Regions from separate parts of the Arthrobacter sp. 01N442 genome, predicted to be linked through region 1. Evidence: riboswitches for the same ligand, from Rfam matches in the RefSeq annotation. Region 1 holds a riboswitch; each other region holds the start of a gene.
What was found. Region 1 has a riboswitch for cyclic di-AMP ahead of AC1DNC_RS12845 (NlpC/P60 family protein). Riboswitches for the same ligand answer to the same signal wherever they lie in the genome.

Region 1 (6,452 bases):
CATGCGGAAGATCATCCTGGCAATACAGGTGTCCCTCGACGGCTTCTTCGAGGGCCCCAACGGCGAGATCGACTGGCACATGGTCGACGAGGAACTCCACACCCACTTCAACGAGCAGCTCGCCACCATGGGCGCCTTCCTGGACGGCCGCGTCACCTACGAACTGATGGCCGGATTCTGGCCGACGGCGGATCAGGATCCCTCCAGCACCCCAGCCGAGGCCGAGTTCGCAAAAATTTGGCGGGACATGCCGAAGATCGTCTATTCCAGGACGCTGGAGCGGGCGGGGTGGAACACCACGGTGGCGCGCGACGTCGTCGCCGATGAGGTGCTGGCACTGAAGGCGCAACCCGGGGGAAGCCTGGCGCTCGGCGGGGCGGACCTGGCCGCTACCTTCCGCCGGCTCGGACTCATCGACGAGTACTGGATCTACGTCCACCCGGTGCTGATTGGACGCGGGAACCCGCTATTCAAGGACTCTGACGACAGGACCGCGCTGAGCCTCGCCGGCACCCGTACGTTTGGCAACGGCGTCGTCCTGGTGCGGTATACCGCCTGAGCATCGCCGGCAGGCGAAAAACGTGCGCAAAAGCCGGGGCCGGCTGCCATGAAAAGGCAGCCGGCCCCGGCCCTGGAAAGAGGTTCCTGCGCTTGTTGCTATGCGCCGGCGCGGACGAAGGTCACACCGCCGGTGGCAGTCAGCCAGGAAAGCGGGTGCTTGATGGTCTGGTTGCTGCCGTTCATGCCGCCGCTGATGACCTCGCCGCCACCGGCGTAGATGGCCACGTGGCCGGACTGGACGATCATGTCACCGGGCTGCGGGGTGCCCACAACCTTGCCGTAGTTCATGAACTGCTGGGGACCGAGGTCGCCCACGTGGATGCCGGCCGCACCGAGGGCCTTCTCCACCATGGCGGTGCAGTCCTGGGTGATGCCGATCTGGCTGTAGGCAGCAGAGAGCATCGCGGCGTTGACTCCGCCGGCTGCGGGGGCAGGCGCCACGGCCGACTTCGCCTGCACGGTGATCTGGGGAGCTGCCGGCGCAACGGCCGGGGCGGGTGCGATGGCCGGGGCCGGGGCGGCGACTGCCGGGACTGCAACAGGCTTCGGCTGTGCGACGACCGGTGCCGGCGTGGTCGTCACTGCCGGGCGGGCGAAGCTGATCTGGACCGCGGAATCGGCGGTGACGGGCGCGGAAATCTTGCTGCCGACGTCAACGGACGACGCCGGGGCGGCCTCGTTTTCGGCCGGGGCGACAGCTGCATTGGCGGCCATTCCGCTCGTGAGGACCAGGCCGGAGGCTGCGAAGACTACCGCGGCCTGACGGCCGATGATGCCTGATTTGCCCGAGAATGCTGAGCCCTGTCCGGCGGATGCGTCGGAACGATGGCGCGCAGAAGTAATGCTTGAAGTCATGGTTGTAGCCTCTCCCAATGCCTGCGAGGTGAGCTGTCGGATTCGGATGGGAGGCACCCGGCCGCGGGCCCGTCAATGCGGGCGCTGTGCGGCTTCACCCCAAGACCTGCTAAAAACGCAGATCGAAAGTGGTTTCCCCGTCTCTGCCAGATGGTTGCATTCGGATCCCGGGCCGCGGCAGAGTTAGGCAATCGGCTCGGGAGCGCCCGTATCGGATACAAACAGGCACCTATCCACGGTAACGGCCCATGGCCTGAATGTCACATTCAGATAACGGGGCCGTGTGCTCGCGCGGACAGTCCGCTGTGTCCCCTTGCGGACAAGGCCTAGGGCTCCGGCGGTCGTCCGCCATAGGATGAAGGCACCCAGCGTTCCCCGAGCGGAGGCACGAAATGAACAGCCACTGTGTCGCGATTTGCCAGCTCAGCGATGAGTCGCAGGAGGATTTTGACGTCAACACCGAGTTGCTGATTCTCGAGGAGAAGGAAATCCATGTGGCGACGTGGGACGCCGAACCGCGCGACGGCGGCTTCGATGTCCACGTCCTGAACGACCGTGTGGACACGCTCGGTTTCATGGTGGTGACCGATTGGCAGTTCCTCGACGGCAAGGCATACGCCGTCGTGGAGCGCCGGCCGCAGCGCTAGGGCAACCTGCTGAGCACCTGGTTGACGACGTCGGCGCCCTGCCTGGCGGCGGCATCGGCGTCGAGTGTCTGCGCCGCGTTGCCGTTGACGGTTTGGCGGTAGATCACGTCCACCCCGGATTTGCTGCCCCCCACGTAGATTGCGCCGACCCGCGCGCCGTCGGAGGTGAGCTGCGAGACCGCGAATGACTGCTCTCCGTCGACCTTCGCCGAGAGCCGGACAATATCCATCTGCAGCTTGCCGGGCAGCAGGGAGATTTCCCTCACGGTGTTGCATGAACCATAGGCATCGCGCCGCTGCTGGAATTCGGACCGCCCGGTTGAAGACGCGGGATGGACGGCGCTGAGGGAGCGGTAGGTTCCGGTCATCTTCATCGCGTCCTGGTCCCCGGGCGTGGACGGAATCAGGAGGCCGCTTGCCAGGCTGCCGTTGGCGGCGTTGAACATGAGGTAACTGTCGAAGAGCTCGCACTTGCCCGGCGCAGCGCCGCGTTTCGGGTCGGAGGCGTCGTGGTAATCACCCAGCGCGCCCGACGCCACGGCCCGGGGGTCATCTGCCTGGAGCTGGCCGATGCCATCGAGCTTGACTCCCCGGAGCAGCGCCTGCAGCCGTGCGTCGGTGTAGTCCCGATTCCCATCAGCCGTCGGCTTTCCGGCCGGGCCGCTGGCCGGACCGGGGGTGCCCGTCGTGGGGGTTTCCGTCGTGGGGCTGCCCGTCGTGGCGGCGCCCGTCGTGGGGGCGCCGGTTGTGCCCGGCCCCGAGCCGGGGCCGGCCGAGCACCCGGCCAACAGCGTTCCTGCAACGACGGTCCAACTGAGCTGGCGCGCCCAGCGCCGCGCCTGGAAGGTCTTCACCGCTTCAGCTTGACCCCGCCGCGGTGCCTCCCGCGAGAGCCTTAGTACCCGCTTCGCTAAAGACGCAGCTCAGGGCGGCGTTTCCGCACCTCGGCGACGACATGTGAGACCGCATCCCGGACCAGGCAGGAGTCACCGACGTGGGCCTCCGTCCCGCTCCCGGCACTGGGCGCGAAGCACTTTCTGGCATCGCGCACAAAGCGGTCCCAGTCGCCCGCGCCGGATCGAAGCTCACGGAGCGGCGCCATCAGGGCCGCGCGTCGCAACCAGTCGTCCGGGTCCTGCAGCCAGCGGCCCATCACAGCGTCCGCGCGGGCCCGGCTTTGGGGATCCAGCCCCGCCAGCAGCGGCCCGACGACGTCGATTGCCAACGGGTCGGCCAGCTCACGCAGGCGAGCGGTACGGACGAAGCCCTCGATCCGGGTCAGGTCCGAATTGTCCAACACAGCCACGCGGGATTGCAGTAGGACGACGGCGGCGAGGCGGCGTTCGAAAACCGGGACCGCCCACAACTCCGAGCTCAGCGCCGCGATCTCGTCACGGTCAAGGTCCCGGTAGCGGCGGAGCGCATCCCGGACCGTGCCGCGGACGGCACCGACGGAACAGCCGTAACTCGCCAGGTCCGGTCCATACCGGTCCCGCGCTTCTTCGGCGCGCTGCCATGAGCTCTCACGCTGCAGGCACGCATCGATGAAGTCCCCGGCCTGGCTCATGGATCCATTCTGACCCGGCTAGGGCTGCAGAGCCTAAGCGGGCCCGGACGGCGGGACACCAGCCTGTCGTGCGCCGAGGGGCACAAATCCTCTGGTGCCGTCCAACCCCGCGGCGGAACATGGGCTCAGCACATCTTTCGACGGCAGGGAGTCCAGTCGTGTGTCCAGGTGCTGCAACAACCCGAAATGCCGGTGGGCCTGTTTCACGGTCACGTCGCTGGCTCTTTGCCTGCGCTGCCGCCGCTCTGGCGGTCACCGGCTGCACGCCGGATCCGCCCTCACCACCTGACGGGAACGGATCGGTCCCCGCGAGCGCGCCTGTCCCGGCGTCGACGGCGGAAGGTGTGCTCTCCGATGAGGAACTCATGGTCCTGCTGGAGTCGGCCATCAACGGAAACCATGAGGGCACCGGACGTGTCTCCAGGAGCTCGGAGTTGCGCTCCCGCCTGCAAGGCCAGCAGGGCCCCCTCGACGATCCCGCCGTCGAGCCCGGCGAATGCGGGGTGTTCCGCCCGCACAGCTCGCCCACCAGCGGAGCGGACCTTGCAATGCACTTCGCCGCGGGCGTCCTCACCCTGACCGGGGCGTGGTCCCGCGAGGCCCTCGCTTTCGTCTTTGCCCGAAGCGCGCCGCGAAGCGAGATACTCGCTGCGGATTTCGCCTACACCGACGCGCTGGCCCAAAGGTGTGCAACGTTCCGGCAGACGTCGGGGAATGCCCCATCCTCCACCGTCAGGCTGCTCAACGTGCCGGCCGTGGGCGAGAAGGCCTACGCCACCGTCCTGGGCACCCCGGCGACTGCCGGTACTCCCCCGGTCGGAGCCACCATCGCATTGCAGGTGCTGCAGGGCACGCTGTCGATTGGGCTGCGCCGACAGGCACCCGCCCCCAGTTCCGAAGACGACGTTAGGACGGCCCTCGAGCCGCTGGTCCGGCTGGCCCAAAAGCTGATCGGCCAGACAGTCTCCAGCCCAGCGCCGTCTGCCGCACCGGCGCCGGGTCCGCCCGCCAGCCCTCGACGTCCCGCGCAGCAGACACCGCAGCAACTGGCCCGGCTGCTGCAGGGCATTACCGGGCCCACAGGGAACCAAGCCCAGGTGCTGGAGGGTGGCTACGCCCGGTCCGGGCCCGCAACGGCTCGGGCCGCGCCGGCTTGCGTCTATGACGACGCGGCATATCTTGCCTCCCTCGCGGGGTCCTCCGCCGTGGTGGCGGAGATCCCTGGTGATCCGCCGAAAACGGACCGGATCAGTTTGCGGCTCCTCAGCTTGCCGTCTCCGCCGACGGGATCGTCACCCTCAGACAGCCGGGCAGCTGACCTTGGCCGCTGTGGCTCCATCCTGGAAAAGCTCCCCGGCGGCGGCTCGCGCACCTGGACGGCGATCAAGCACCTGGCCGTCGACACCGGCGGAGAAGCCGGCTACGCCCTGGTTTATGTGCTGCCGGACGGGACGGGTGTCAGGCATGTCCGGGTGGGCGCCAGGAAAGGCGTGCTGTGCGTGGACACGGAAACGAAAACGCTCTCCGACGCCACCGTCCTCCAGGCTGCGCGGGGACTCGCCGCCACCATCAACAAGGTGCTGGCCAGGGTCGGCGGCTGAGCCTCCGGGCCACGCCGTCGGCCCCGCCGAAGAATCTGTCCTGTCGCGTTTGCGAGATACCCCCCGGGGTATTATTGTTGAACGTAGAGGAGGAAGGAATCCCTTCCCCGTCCACCTCAAGAAGGAGTTCCCCGAATGCTCATCGAGCGCATCTACGACGAAGACCTCGCACAGGCCAGCTACTTCATCGGCTGCCAGGCCAAGGGTGAGGCCCTTGTGGTTGACCCCCGCCGTGACATCGCTGTCTACCGGGACCTTGCTGCCGCGAACGGGATGAAGATCGTGGCCGTGACCGAGACGCACATCCACGCGGACTTCCTCTCCGGCACCCGCGAACTGGCCGCCGCAACCGGCGCCACCGCCTACGTCTCCGGCGAGGGCGGCGCGGACTGGCAGTACGGCTTCGAGGCCGAACGCCTGAACGACAATGACGAAATCACCCTGGGCAACATCACCGTCAAGGCCCTGCACACCCCCGGCCACACCCCGGAGCACCTGTCCTTCCTGATCACCGACGGCGCGTTCGCCGACAAGCCCGGCTACCTGCTCTCCGGTGACTTCGTGTTCTCCGGCGACCTCGGCCGCCCGGACCTCCTGGATGAAGCCGCCGGCGGCGTCGACACCCGCTTCGAAGGTGCCAAGCAGCTCTTCGCCAGCCTGCGGGATAAGTTCCTGACCCTGCCGGACCACGTCCAGGTCCACCCCGGCCACGGCGCCGGCAGCGCCTGCGGCAAGGCCCTCGGCGCCATCCCGTCCTCGACCGTCGGCTACGAACGCCTCTACGCCTGGTGGGGCCCGTACCTCGCGGCCAACGACGAGCAGGGCTTCATCAACGAACTCCTCGACGGCCAGCCCGACGCCCACGCCTACTTCGCACGGATGAAGCGCGAAAACCGTGAAGGCCCCGCTGTCATGGGCGAACGCGCACCCCTGACCGAGCTGCCGGCGGCCGACGTCGCCTCCGACCTGGCCGCGGACAAGGTCATCTTCGTGGACACCCGCCCCAACGGCCAGGTCCACGAAGGCACCGTCACGGGCTCGGTCAACGTCCCGGCCGGCAAGTCCACCGCCAGCTTCGGCGCCTGGGTGGTCGACCCCGAAAAGGACAAGGCCCCGCTGGTCCTGCTCGCCCCCAACCAGGCCGCAGCGCAGGAGATGTGGGACCACCTGGTCCGCGTCGGTATCGACAAGGTCGCCGGCTACGTCACCGGCCTCGAAGGC
Region 2 (6,452 bases), on a different contig from region 1:
TCCACACCGTGCGCGGCGCCGGTTACGTACTGAAACCGGCGGACTGATCCATGCCCACCCTTTCCGGCGTGGCGCCAGTCCCCGGTCCCGACTGGCGCAACCCGTCCACCTGGCACCTGCGGACGCGGCTGGTCCTGCTCGCCATGGCGCTGCTCGTCGCCATCTGCGGTGCGGTGGGAGTCTTTAGCTACGTCTCCATGGACGTGGTCCTCACCCGGCAGCTCGACACCCAGCTGGCCCAGGCCTCGCACCGCGCGAGCGAGTTCGGCAGGCCCTCCACCGACGACTCCGGCCGGCGCCCCGACCTGCTAGAAGCCCGGGGACAGGGCATCGGAACGCTCACTGCCCGCATCTCCAACGGCGCCGTCAGCGACCCCGGCTTCCTGGCCGACGACGCCACCCGCCAGAGCCTTTCCGCCGCCGACGACGCCGCCCTGCTGGCGCTGCGCCCGGACGGCGTGCCGGTGGAACGGACGCTCTCGGCCGGCGCCTACCGACTCACCGCCGTGCGCGCCCCGTACGGCGACATCATTGTCACCGGCCTCCCGCTGGAAGAAAAACAAAACACCCTGGCGTCCCTCGTCTGGACCCTGGGCATCGTCTCGACGGGCGGCCTCGTGCTGATCGGGCTCGCCGGCACCGCCCTGATCCGACGGACCATGAAACCGCTGGAGCAGCTCTCCGAGGTTGCCACCAAGGTCTCCCGGCTCCCCTTGGACGCCGGTGAGGTAGCGCTGGGGGTGCGCGTCCCGGCGTCGGCGGCCCATCCGGGAACGGAGGTGGGCAGCGTGGGCCACGCGCTGAACCAGATGCTGGACAACGTCTCCAACGCCCTCGAGGCGCGGCAGGAGAGCGAAATGAAGGTGCGCCAGTTCGTCGCAGACGCCTCGCATGAGCTCCGCACCCCGCTCACCGCCATCCGCGGCTACACGGAGCTGATGCGGATGACCGAACACTTCACGCCCGACGGCGAGAAGTCCCTGGCCCGCGTCCAGAGCCAGTCCGAACGGATGACCACCCTGGTGGAGGACCTGCTGCTGCTGGCGCGCCTGGACGAGGGGCAACCGCTCAAACTCACCGACGTCGACCTCACACAGCTGGCCGTCGAGACCGTCAGCGACGAGAAAGTCATGGCACCGGACCGCACCTGGCAGCTGGAGCTCCCGGACGAGCCCGTGGTGGTGCGCGGGGACGCAACCCAGCTTCACCAGGTCCTCGCCAACCTGCTGTCCAATGCCCGCAAGCACACGGACCCCGGAACCACCGTGATCACGGGCGTGAGGCGCTCGGCGGACGGCAGCGCCGTGGTCACAGTGACGGACAACGGCGGCGGCATCGCCCCCGAATTCTTGGGCCGGGTCTTCGCCCGCTTCTCCCGGGCGGACGCAGCCCGCACCAACCGGTCTGCAGGTGGCGCTGCCGGCCGAGCGGCCCGTCCCGCCCCAGGGTCGGCGGCCACTTCAGCCGTCGCGACCGCGGCCGCGGCGTCGGAAGGCACCAGCGGCCTGGGCCTGTCCATTGTGCAATCGATTGTCGAGGCCCACGGCGGAACGGTCGAAGTCACGTCCCGGCCGGGGCGTACGGAGTTCACCGTGCGGCTGCCCGCGGCGCCCCCGGTGGCGTAGCCCCTGACGTAGCAGCCTGCCTGCCCGTTTCGACGGTTCCCTGACCCCTCGATGCTTACCGGCGTCGTGCAGGCAGGGAACCGTCGAAACGGGCCACCAACACCCGGCCCAATAGGCAAGACGCCACACCGCAGCGGCGGGCCGCCGTTACCTAAATGTGACTTCCGAGTGAAAGTCCGGTACCGTTTTAGGGTGCGGCCATCGATCTGGCCGCGTATCCGGGCTGACGCCAAACTCTGCCGCTCCCGGATTCCCATGGACCAGGCAGAGACGGGGAACCCAGTGTTCCCGGGCATTCTGCATCCATGCACCCTAGGGGTGAAGCCGACACGTCGAGATTCCGTGCGGCCGGATTTCGCATCCGAACCCGACAGCTAACTCCGTAGGCGTTGAGAGGCGAACATGACTGAAATCAAGGAACCCACGCGCCCAGAGGGCGCTAAACGCACGTCCGACACCGCACGCCACCGTGCCGAGCCGGCCAAGCGCCCTTCGGCCGTGTCCTCGTCGAGGGCTCGGACCAATGGCAAGCGCGCCGCCGTCGTGGCCACCGCGTTCGCCGTCCTGCTGGGTGCAGGCGCCGCGGGCCAGGCGTCCGGCTCTGCCGCCCACACCACCGAAGCTGCCAAGGACACTGCCGCGTCCCTGCAGACCCTGGACTTCGAGCGCGTCGGCAGCAATGCGCCCGCGTCGCCCGCCCCGATGAGCGTCGAGGCCCAGGCCTCCAAGATCAAGCCCGCCAAGGCCCCGGCTGCCCCGGCCCCTAAGCCGACCCGCGCCGCCCCGGCGGCACCGGCAAAGCCGGTCGCGATCGACGATCCCGCCGGCGCGCAGGCCTATGCCGCCTCCCAGCTGCCCGCCCACGGCTGGGCTCCCAGCGAGATGCAGTGCCTGATGAAGCTGTGGACCAGGGAGTCCGACTGGAAGACCACCGCCACCAACGCCAGCAGCGGCGCCTACGGTGTGGTCCAGTCACTGCCGGCCGAGAAAATGGCCAGCGCCGGCGCCGACTACCGGACCAACTACCGGACCCAGATCAACTGGGGCCTGCAGTACGTGAAGGACCGCTACGGTTCTCCGTGTGGCGCCCTGGACTTCCACTACGCGAACAACTGGTACTAAACAGCCGCCACCACGGGGCCTTGAGGCCCGCATGAGAAGGGCCCCGGATCCACTGGATCCGGGGCCCTTTTCATGTGCTGCACCGCCGGGGGCGACGGCGGCGCGGAGCGGCTACCCGGTCGGGCGGCCGGGGATGTACTGCACTCCCCATTTGTTGCCGTCCGGGTCGGCGAAGTAGACAAACTGGCCCCAGTCCTGGACGTCGATGTCGCTGACGTCCACGCCGTTGTCCTTGAGCTGCTTGTGGGCGGCTTCGATGTCGCCGACCACCAACTGCAGGCCCGGCGCGGTGCCGGGCGGGGCTTCATTGAGCCCCTCGCCGATCGCTATCGAGCACCCGGAGCCCGGCGGCGTCAGCTGGACAAAGCGGATGCCCTCCGAGGGCCGCTCGTCGTAGTCGGCGTTGAAGCCCACCTTGTTCACGTAGAAGTCTTTGGCCCGGTCCACATCCGAAACGGGCACGAAGATGAGTTCAAGTTTCCAGTCCATGGCCACAGGCTAGTCCCGGAAAGGACCCGCCGGAACCCCTGGATGGAGGCGCCGACGCAGCTGCCTGGCTAGACGGTCGCCTAGCCCGCGATGCCGTACAGGCGGTCGCCCGCGTCGCCCAGGCCGGGCACGATGTAGGACTTCTCGTTGAGCTTCTCGTCGATCGAGGCCAGCACGATGGTCACGTTCGCGTCCGAGAGCTCTTCTTCCAGCTTGGCCAGGCCCTCCGGGGCGGCCAGCAGGCAGATGCAGGTAACATCCGAGGCGCCGCGCTTGAAGAGGAACTTGATCGCCTCGCGCAGGGTGCCGCCGGTGGCGAGCATCGGGTCCAGGACAAAGATCTGCCGGTCCGTGAGGTCCTCGGGCAGGCGCTCGGCGTAGGTGATGATGTCCAGGGTTTCTTCGTCCCGCGCCATGCCCAGGAAGCCGACCTCGGCGGTGGGGACCAGCTTGGTCATGCCTTCGAGCATGCCGAGTCCGGCGCGGAGGATCGGGACCACCAGCGGGGTGGGCTTGGTGAACGCCGTGCCGATGGTGGTGCTGACCGGCGTCTCGATGGTGACCGGCTCGGTGCGGACGTCGCGGGTTGCCTCATAGGCCAGGAGCGTGACGAGCTCCTCGGTGAGCTGGCGGAAGACCGGGGACGGGGTGTTCTTGTCCCGCAGAACGGTGAGCTTATGGGCGACCAGCGGGTGGTCCACAACGAGAGTGCGCATGGGTCAAAACTATCACCCGGACGTCGAGGACCGCCCCGCGGAGCCACTCTGATCGGAGTCGGCGGCGGCGGCGGCGGCGTCGGCCGCGGCCACGTCCGCGATGCTGTCGGGGGCGCGGTCGCGCAGGTGCGCCTTATTGTCGAACGTCGGGGCCGGGCCCGTGTGTTCGCGGTGCCGCAGCACATGGAACAGCCGGTGGGCCAGAATCACGATCCCCACCCAGCCCAGTCCCAGTGCCCAGCCGAAGATCACGTCGGTCATCCAGTGGTGGCCCAGGAACACCCGGCTCATGCCCATCGCAAAGACGAAGATCACACCCGCCGTGATGAAACCCACGCGGGCAAGGGTGCGTTTCACATGCAGGCAGGCCAGGTAGACCACCAGGCCGATCACAACAGTGGAGTTCAGGGTGTGGCCGCTGGGGAACGACGGCGACGTCTCGTAGGGCGGCACCGCGTCCGCAAAGTCGGGGCGGGCCCGGCCGATCAGTTTCTTGCCCAGCGAGGTGGCGGTAATGGAAACCGCGGCGGCGCCGCCGATCAGGATCAGCGGCCGCCAGGTCCGGGAGACCCAGATCAGCGTAGCCGTGAGGATGCTGGCCAGGATCGGCATGCCGATGCCGCCGCCGATGTTGGTGAACCCGGTAACGAAGGCATCCAGGCCCGGGTTGCGCAGCTGTTGCATGAACGAAAGCGTGGGCTTGTCCAGGTTCGCGAGGCCGGCGTCGTCGACGACATTGTCATAGACCTCCGCACTGGTGAGCGCCAAGGCGACCACGACGATGCCGCCGATCAGCATGGTGACCCACAGTGCGGCGTACGGGACCACCCACCTGCCCCAGCGCCGCATCAGCCAGCTCTCAGTCTTCGTGCTCAATGCCGTCTCCCGACTTCCCGGTGCACCGCACGGGTGCACAGCTTGCTTAGTGTCGAAACTATCATTGAGCCATGACTACCCCCGAGCCCCGCCATGCGGAATGGATGGGCCTGGCCCTCGCCGAGGCCCGCCGCGCGCTGGCCACGGCGGACGTGCCGATCGGCGCCGTCGTGATCGGCCCGGACGGCGCCGTGCTCGGCACCGGGCGAAACGAGCGGGAGGCACTCGGGGACCCGACGGCGCACGCCGAAATGGTGGCGATCCGGGAGGCCGCGGCCAAACTGCGCGCACGCAGCGCGGACGACGGCGTGGCCGGCGACGGCTGGCGGCTGGAGGACTGCACGCTGGTGGTGACGCTGGAACCGTGCGCCATGTGCGCCGGCGCGGTGGTGCTGGCCCGGATTCCGCGGGTGGTCTTCGGCGCCTGGGATGAGAAGGCCGGGGCCGCCGGCTCTGTGTTCGACATCCTCCGCGAGCGCCGGCTCAACCATTGGGTGGAAGTCTACGCAGGCGTCCGGGAGCAGGAATGCGGCGCATTGCTGCGCGATTTCTTCGCCGGTCACCGAGGCACCTGACCCAGCCGGATCCGATGACTGCCTACCGTTCGGCGGTGGCGGTCGTTGACGCCAGCAGCGCGTCGATCCGCTTCCGCCGCGACGCCGGCGAGTCCAGGCTGAAGGCCCGGAAGTCGCCCAGGTCCTCCTTGATCCAGGCCTCCACCTCGGCAATCCGGCGGGTGACCGCTGGCGTGGGGGCGGTGAACACCCAGGCGGCGATCCGCTCCCGGCCCGGGTCGTACTGCCAGAGCCCGATGATCCGGCCGCGGTCAAGAATCGGATGGTCCGCCAGGTCCGCCTGCAGCGCGAGCGAGCCCAGCGCCCTTTTGTCCTGGTCCTCCGCGTCCAGCAGCTCCCCCGCGTTCCGGCGCAGCAGCACCAGCGAGTCCGTTCCGGCGAGCAGCTGGATTTGTTCTTCGGCCGGTTCCTCGAAGGCGGCGAGGCGTTCGACGTCGTCGGGCAGCATCCAGAGCGGGTCTCCCCCGGCGGCGGTGGGAACCTCGACGGCGCCGACGGCGGCGAACGCTGCCTTGCTCTGCGCCACCGTGAAGCTGCTGAACCACTGGGATTGTTTGAAGCTGGCCCCTCCGGTCCAGCCGAGGTAGCGGCGGATCAGCTCCGCGCGGATGTCCTCGTCGCTGAGCGTGCTCGGCCGCAGTCCCCATGGCTCGTAGGCGTAACGCTGCTGGTCGAGGCGGCCGTTGGCGGGGACGCGGCGGATCCGGCCGTCCGCCTGCAGGATGCCGAGCGCGGTGGGGAGCGTGGTGGCGGCGCCCTTCTTCTTGCCCTCCTCGCCGAGGTTGCGCACCGAATCGCCAAGTTCGTCCTTGAGCTGCCGCGGGTCGAGCGGGACGCCGGCTTCGGTGAGGGTGTGCAGCACCTGTTCCTCGAGCAGCGCGATTTCTCCGCGGTCCACCCCCAGCCGGCCCACCACCTTGAAGCCGGCCTCGGCGGGGTCGCGCCCCAGCCGCAGCGCCCAGTCGAAGTCGTCGGCGCCCAACACGTAGGTGCAGCCGCGGGCCGTGGGCAGCTCCAGGATGCGGTGCGCCAGAACGTCGGCGTCCACC
Region 3 (6,452 bases), on a different contig from region 1:
TGCCGGGTTGAGCACGGCGCCCGCCTGGATCAGCAGTTCGCCGGCGGCCGCCTCCTCAGCGGCCTTGCGGATGTGGTCGCCATTGCGGGGTTCGCCGGGTTTGGCGCCGCCGCCGAGTTTGAGGACCGGAAGCCCGTCCTCGTCCGGGGCGATGACGCCGCTCTCGCTGCGGAGCACGGCCTTGGCACCCGGCGGAATCAGGCCGCCGGTGACAATCGGACTCGCCTGGTGCGGGGCCAACCGCTGGCCCGGTTCGGCGAGGATCCAGGGCCCGCTGCCGCTGACCGCCCAGCCGTCCATCGCGGAGGACGCGTAGTGCGGCATGTCGTGCAGGGCCGTCACATCCTCGGCCAGGGTCCTACCCAGGGCGTGGCGCAGCGGCACAGGCGCTGAGGGGATGGGCGCGGCGCAGTCGAAGGCCAGTTGCCGGGCTTCCTGCCAACTGTGCGCCAGATGCCGGTGCGGTGCCTCCGGGGCATCGCTCGCATTGGTTCCGGCGTCGGTTTCGGCGTCCGCGGCTTCGGTTTCAGCGTCGGCGGCGACGGTTTCAGCGTCGGCGTCGGCGCCGGGGCTGCCGTGAGGGGGTTCCGGGGTCATGCCCCGGAGGCCTCGGCTGCGGCGTAGTCCTTGGCGAGTTTCCGGGCGACGCCCATGGCGGCCTGCATCGAGACATCGTCCGGCGCCTGCCCGGTTCCGGACGCCAGGCCGGCTGCAAAGCCGGCGATGAAAGTGGTCAGCGGCGCGGCGGGGCGGACGACCGAATGGGCCGCCACACCGGCCAGGCCCAGCACCTCGTTGATGTCGATCTCGACATCTTCGAGCTCAAGTGCCTGGAGCAGCGCACGGCACCAGTCTTCAAGCGTTTCATCCTGGCTCTTCACCGTTTGCCTCCAAAGTTAGGTTGGGCTGCAGCGCCCCGGACGGTCCCTGGCCGGGAGTCGACGCCCCCAAAGCGGCGGCGTCGTCCCAAGTATCCACGTCATCCGTGGAGCCGGGCGGAGCCGGAACCTCCCGCAGCTCAAGACTAGCAAGGAGGGAGAACACCGAGCCGCCCTCAAGCGCGTTCCGCCGGGCCGCGTCGGCGACGGCGCGTTCTAGCGCGGCCGTGCCATATAGCCCCACGAGTGGCTGCGTTCGGCCTTCCGCCGAGACGGCGACGACCCCGTCCCTGGGACCGGCCTCGTCACTGCCCGGCGCTCCGGCGGGCAAGTCGGCGGGGAATTCTGCGGGCAAGTCGGCCGTCGCGTCGAGCAGGGCGCGGACGGCGGCCGCGACGCGGGGCATGTCGCAGGCCAGCACGAGAGTCAGGGGTGCCGGGCGCCCGACATCGGGCTCGCCCCGGCCTGCCGCGGCAGCCAAGGTGGAGAGGCCGGCCGCAATCGCGGCGGCGGGACCGGCGAAGGGCGGTTCCTCGCGGCAGGCCAGCACGTCCGGCGGGAGGCTACCGGCGGCGGGGCCGACGACGACTATCCGGCGGGCTCCGCGGGCAGCCTGCAGCGACCGCTCGAGCAGGGTGGCGCCGTCGACCGCCAGCAGGGCCTTGGGCACACCGCCCAGCCTGGCCGACCGGCCCCCGGCGAGAACAATAGCGTCGAATTCCACCAACCCAGCCTAGCCCTACCGTCACCGGATAGAGCCGGCCCGCGGCGTCAGCAGCCTTTGTCAGTGCGCCTTTTCGGGGAGCAGGAACGGGTCCCAGGCGGGCGTTGGCTTCTCCAGTTCCTTGATCTGCCAGATCGTGCCCTTGGGCGGGCCCGGAACGAAGCCGAGCTTCCAGCCCATTTCGGCGGGGGTATGGTCCCCCTTGGCGTTGTTGCAGCGCAGGCAGGCGGCCACCAGGTTCTCCCATGAATCCGCGCCGCCCCGAGACTTGGGGTGGACATGGTCGATGGTGTGGGCCGCCTTGCCGCAGTACGCGCAGCGGTGGTTGTCCCGGCGCAGGACTCCCCTACGGCTGACTGCCGTCAGGGTGTTGTAGCGCGGCCTGATGTACCGGTTCAGCAGGATCACGGTTGGCCGGCCGAGGATATCCTGCGGACCCACCACGGGATCGTCCCCTTCGGCCACCACGCTGGCCTTACCGGTCAATACAAGCACCAGCGCCCGGCGGAAGGTGACTACCGCCAGCGGTTCATATCCAGCATTCAGAACGAGAGTGCGCATCCGCATACCTCTTCACGGCCGCACCCGCCAGGGGCACGAGGGCCGGCTGCCCTGTGCATGGTCGGGCTATGGATCGACACCACAAGAGTAAACACCGGAGGCCCGGATTGCCGAATTTTTCTTTGACGGGACTCTCGGCTCGCGATGCGGTTGCCGGCTACGCATGACAAAGGACCCCTGCCGCAGGGGCAGGGGTCCTTCGCAAAGCTTCAGGCGTTAGAGGCGCCTAAGTCCTAGCCGCCGACGCGGATGAAGACCGGGCCGGAGCCGACGTTGACGCTGTACAGCGCGGTGGTGCCGCCGTTCCAGCCGCCGTGGACGGCCATGCCGTTGCCGACGTAGACGGCGATGTGGGCCATGCCCATGCCACCGTTCTGGTAGTAGGCGAGGTCACCCGGCTGAGCCTCTGCGGCACTCACGGTGCGTCCCAGGGACAGGTAACCTGCCGGCCAGCCGTGGTAGTGGATGCCCACTGCGGCCAGCGCGTTGGTGGCCAGCATGGTGCAGTCCTGGGAGACACCGATCTGAGCGTAAGCAGCAGCAGCGATGGAGGCGCCCATGCCGCTGACGGCGGCGGGAGCCTTGGTGGCCAGCGATGCGGTGGCCGCGGTGCCGGTGCCGGTAGCGGCGGTGCCGGCTTCCTGGACGTTGACGACGGGCTGGGCAGCCTCGGCGACCGGGGCAGGTGCGGTCTTTACAGCAGGCTTCTCGTAGGAGATCGCGATGCTGGAGGCCGCGGAGATCGTGGCCGGTGCGTTGGACTGTACCTCCATGGCCGAAGCGGAAGCCGATTCACGCTGAACGTTGGTGTCGGCAGCGTTGGCTGCGATACCGCTGGTCAGGACCAGGCCGGAGGCAGCAGCGATAACCGCGGCCTGGCGACCCATGCCACCGGCGTTGTCGCCGACGGCCTTAGCAATGACAGCCAGCGAGTTGGTCTTGGTGACCTCCGCGCGGTGGCGTGCAATGGTTGCACGAGTAGTCATCTAGTTCTCTCTTTCGTGATCCTTGGGTCCGCGCTGCTTGCAGGCGGGACTGAGGACGCTCCGGCATCTTGGGGGTACGCCGGATCGCCCCGAAACGGGTTTCTTAGCGAAGGGTGTACTGCGAAGACGCGCCAAAAGCGGGAACTGCGTTGTGTGAACCAGTCCGGGCGCCGGCAAGGGCAACGCGGAGCATGGAGTTCAGCGGGCTCAACTGAGCCTCGCCAGCGCGAGAACGCGCAGCATTGTGGCGTGAAGACACGAAAGTAGCCTCTCCCAATGCCTACGAGGTGAGCTGTCGGATTCGGATGGGAGTCACCCGGCCGCGCTGCTTCCTGGGAAGCTTTGCGACTTAACCCCTAGGTCTTCTTGCGAAGACCAAAATTGGTTCCCCCGCCCCTGCCAGACGATGTCATGCGAACGGACCTTGAGCGGTGGCAGAGTTAGGCAATCCACTCAAGAGCGCCAACTTCGGAGAAGTTGGCGTGCTTCATACGGTACAACAGTTGGGACTCAATGTCACATTCAGATCACGGCGTGTCACAGAAATGCGAGCTGTCCCTCGGCTTGGCTAAAGCCAGCCGAGCGGGTCAACAACTTCTCCATTGACCATCACCTCGAAGTGGAGGTGGCAGCCGGTGGAGGCGCCGGTGGTCCCGCTCATCGCCACCACATCACCACGGGAGACCTGCTGGCCCACGTGGACATCGGACGACGACAAGTGGTTATACGTGGTCTCCAGGCCGTTGCCATGGTCGATCACGACCCGGTTGCCGCCCCCATAGGGATGCCAGCCGGAGAAAGTTACGGTGCCGCTCGCAGCGGCATGCACGGGGGTGCCGCACTGGGCTGCGTAATCCTGCCCGCGGTGGAATTCTCCGAGGGCTCCCGTGATGGGACTGACCCGGTAGCCGAACGGCGAGGCAGTGACCATGACGTCCAGGGGAGCCCCGAGGCTGCCCGCGGATGCCGCCCGGGTGATGCTGCCGACGGACTGGGCGCTCAGCAACTGCTTGAGCTTAATGTCCGGGTCACCCTTCGTGGTGACGGCCGTGCGGTTGAAGTTGATTTCGGCAGCCGGAGCTTTGACCTCGGGCTGCGCCGCCGCGGAAACGGATCCCGACCGGGCGGGGTCGGAGGCCATTACCGGGCCGGTGGCAGGGACTGTAACTGTCAGGACCAGACCCGTGGCAGCCAAGGCGATGCCGGCCTTCTGCCCGACGCCGCTGACGGCGGCGAAGTCTGACACCTGACGGAGCGGGCTGCGCCGGCCGCGGCGCTCATCGCGGCGCGCGTCGCGCGGGCGCTCGTCAAGGAAGACGGCGGCCGGGCGCGGCTCCGGAGCGGGACCGGTCGCACGACGGCGGCCCCTGACGGTCTGGGTGGTCAAGAAGGGTTCCTCTCTGGATAGCCTGCGAAGTTAGCTGTCGGATTCGGGTCAGAGAGATCAAAGACCCGGTCCGCCGGTGCAGGCATCCAGGCACAGGGGCATCCAAGAATGCTCCCGATTGAGTTTGCCTGCCGCTAGCGGACTTCACCCCAAGGCTGCCGAATTATGCAGCCGGTTGTGGTTCCCCCGCCTCTGCCAGAAGGTGAATCGCCTACTGATCCGCTGGCAGAGCTCGGCTTCGGATCAGATAACGCTTTAGTATCAGTGCTAGTCATCAACTATAGGGGATTAAGGCAGACGGTGATAATTCCGTGATCTCCCTTGTGGACAACTCCCCGGCTATTTCGGGGCAGGATACGACGCCAGGTTACCCGAGGGTAACGAAGACGTGCGCGGCAACCTCGGGCGGCAGTTCGAGCGCCCCTTCAATGTCCGGCACCCGAACCGAAATGTACTCGCCCACGCGCTCCAGCGACACCCTGGCGCCGGGGCGGATTCCGCCCTCGTCCAGCTGGAGCAACAGCTCCGGCTCAACCTGGATCGGCTCGGCCAAGCGGTTGACGGTGATCCGGGAGTCCGCGCCGTACCCGGCCATCGCCTCCAGCAGGTTTACCACTCCGCCGCGTTCCGGCGTCGGGAGCCCGCCCAGTTCGGCGAGTCCGGGGATCGGGTTCCCGTAGGGGGAAACGGTCGGATGGTCCAGCATTTCGAAGATGCGGCGCTCCACCCGTTCGCTCATGACATGCTCCCAGCGGCACGCTTCCTCGTGGACGTAGGCCCAATCCAGTCCGATCACGTCGGCGAGCAGCCGCTCGGCCAGGCGGTGCTTGCGCATGACTTCGATGGCACGCTTGCGGCCCGTGTCGGTCAGTTCGAGGTGCCGGTCCCCGGAAACAACCACGAGGCCGTCCCGTTCCATCCGCCCGACAGTCTGGGAGACGGTGGGGCCGGAGTGGCGGAGGCGTTCGGCAATTCGGGCGCGGAGGGCGACGATGTTCTCTTCTTCAAGTTCCAGGATGGTCCGAAGATACATCTCAGTGGTATCGATCAGATCCGTCATTCAGCTCAGCTCCTCGAGCGCCGTCCTTGCGTCATTCCCACCGTACAACGTGCGGGAAGCGCCCCGGCGAGATCCGCCGTACGTCACCGCATAGCCTAGCCTATTTTGAATTTGTCCGAATAATCTGCCTGTCTTCGGGCTGACCCGTGCGAGCTGCCGCCCGCACCTTTGGCGGGCTCCCGCAGGGCACCCGCCGGACTCCCCCACCGGCGTCTCAATGACCGGACTGTGACGGCCGCAGTTCCCGCCCGGATGGCGCCGTCGGGCAGAATAAATAGCGGGTCCCGGCCACGCCCGGCAGGGGCCCGTCCGAGCCACGCCACGCACCCAGCCGAAAATTGGAGCCACTGTGAGCGACACCAGCATCACCATCCCTGCGAACCTCCTGCCGAAGGACGGGCGGTTTGGCGCCGGCCCGTCGAAGGTCCGGCCCGAGCAGATGGCGGCCCTGTCCGCGGCGTCGGCGACGCTGCTGGGAACCTCGCACCGCCAGGCACCGGTCAAGAACCTCGTGGGGTCGGTCCGTACCGGCCTGAGTGACTTCTTCCGCGCCCCCGAAGGCTACGAGGTCATCCTCGGCGTCGGCGGTTCCACGGCGTTCTGGGACATCGCCAGCTTCGGCCTGGTGGAGAACAAGGCGCAGCACCTCTCCTTCGGCGAGTTCGGCTCCAAGTTCGCCGCGGCCACCAACAAGGCCCCGTTCCTCGCCGAGTCCTCGATCATCAAGTCCGAGCCGGGCACCCGCCCCGAGGCTCAGGCCGAGGCGGGCGTCGACGTGTACGCCTGGCCGCAGAACGAGACCTCCACCGGTGTCGCCGCACCGGTCCAGCGCGTGGCAGGGGCCGATGCAGGCTCC

Region 2: another riboswitch for cyclic di-AMP. It lies ahead of AC1DNC_RS02670 (aggregation-promoting factor C-terminal-like domain-containing protein); the one in region 1 lies ahead of AC1DNC_RS12845 (NlpC/P60 family protein).
Region 3: another riboswitch for cyclic di-AMP. It lies ahead of AC1DNC_RS15275 (NlpC/P60 family protein); the one in region 1 lies ahead of AC1DNC_RS12845 (NlpC/P60 family protein).

The regions. Positions count from the first base shown of each region.
Region 1 is NZ_JBFTRD010000005.1:327,895-334,346, reverse strand. Features, by position in the region: gene AC1DNC_RS12850 (dihydrofolate reductase family protein) at 2-559, shown strand; gene AC1DNC_RS12845 (NlpC/P60 family protein) at 658-1,416, opposite strand; cyclic di-AMP (ydaO/yuaA leader) riboswitch at 1,421-1,585, opposite strand; gene AC1DNC_RS12840 (hypothetical protein) at 1,809-2,063, shown strand; gene AC1DNC_RS12835 (hypothetical protein) at 2,060-2,917, opposite strand; gene AC1DNC_RS12830 (DNA alkylation repair protein) at 2,974-3,630, opposite strand; gene AC1DNC_RS12825 (hypothetical protein) at 3,975-5,231, shown strand; gene AC1DNC_RS12820 (MBL fold metallo-hydrolase) at 5,367-6,452, shown strand, end outside.
Region 2 is NZ_JBFTRD010000002.1:66,523-72,974, forward strand. Features, by position in the region: gene AC1DNC_RS02660 (response regulator transcription factor) at 1-47, shown strand, start outside; gene AC1DNC_RS02665 (HAMP domain-containing sensor histidine kinase) at 51-1,625, shown strand; cyclic di-AMP (ydaO/yuaA leader) riboswitch at 1,844-2,029, shown strand; gene AC1DNC_RS02670 (aggregation-promoting factor C-terminal-like domain-containing protein) at 2,028-2,747, shown strand; gene AC1DNC_RS02675 (VOC family protein) at 2,859-3,236, opposite strand; gene upp (uracil phosphoribosyltransferase) at 3,317-3,952, opposite strand; gene AC1DNC_RS02685 (phosphatase PAP2 family protein) at 3,965-4,828, opposite strand; gene AC1DNC_RS02690 (nucleoside deaminase) at 4,900-5,403, shown strand; gene AC1DNC_RS02695 (DNA glycosylase AlkZ-like family protein) at 5,426-6,452, opposite strand, start outside.
Region 3 is NZ_JBFTRD010000007.1:203,618-210,069, forward strand. Features, by position in the region: gene AC1DNC_RS15255 (molybdopterin-binding protein) at 1-597, opposite strand, end outside; gene AC1DNC_RS15260 (DUF6457 domain-containing protein) at 594-881, opposite strand; gene mobA (molybdenum cofactor guanylyltransferase) at 865-1,602, opposite strand; gene AC1DNC_RS15270 (HNH endonuclease) at 1,663-2,163, opposite strand; gene AC1DNC_RS15275 (NlpC/P60 family protein) at 2,397-3,149, opposite strand; cyclic di-AMP (ydaO/yuaA leader) riboswitch at 3,413-3,571, opposite strand; gene AC1DNC_RS15280 (M23 family metallopeptidase) at 3,718-4,536, opposite strand; cyclic di-AMP (ydaO/yuaA leader) riboswitch at 4,541-4,782, opposite strand; gene AC1DNC_RS15285 (iron-dependent transcriptional repressor DtxR) at 4,904-5,596, opposite strand; gene serC (phosphoserine transaminase) at 5,946-6,452, shown strand, end outside.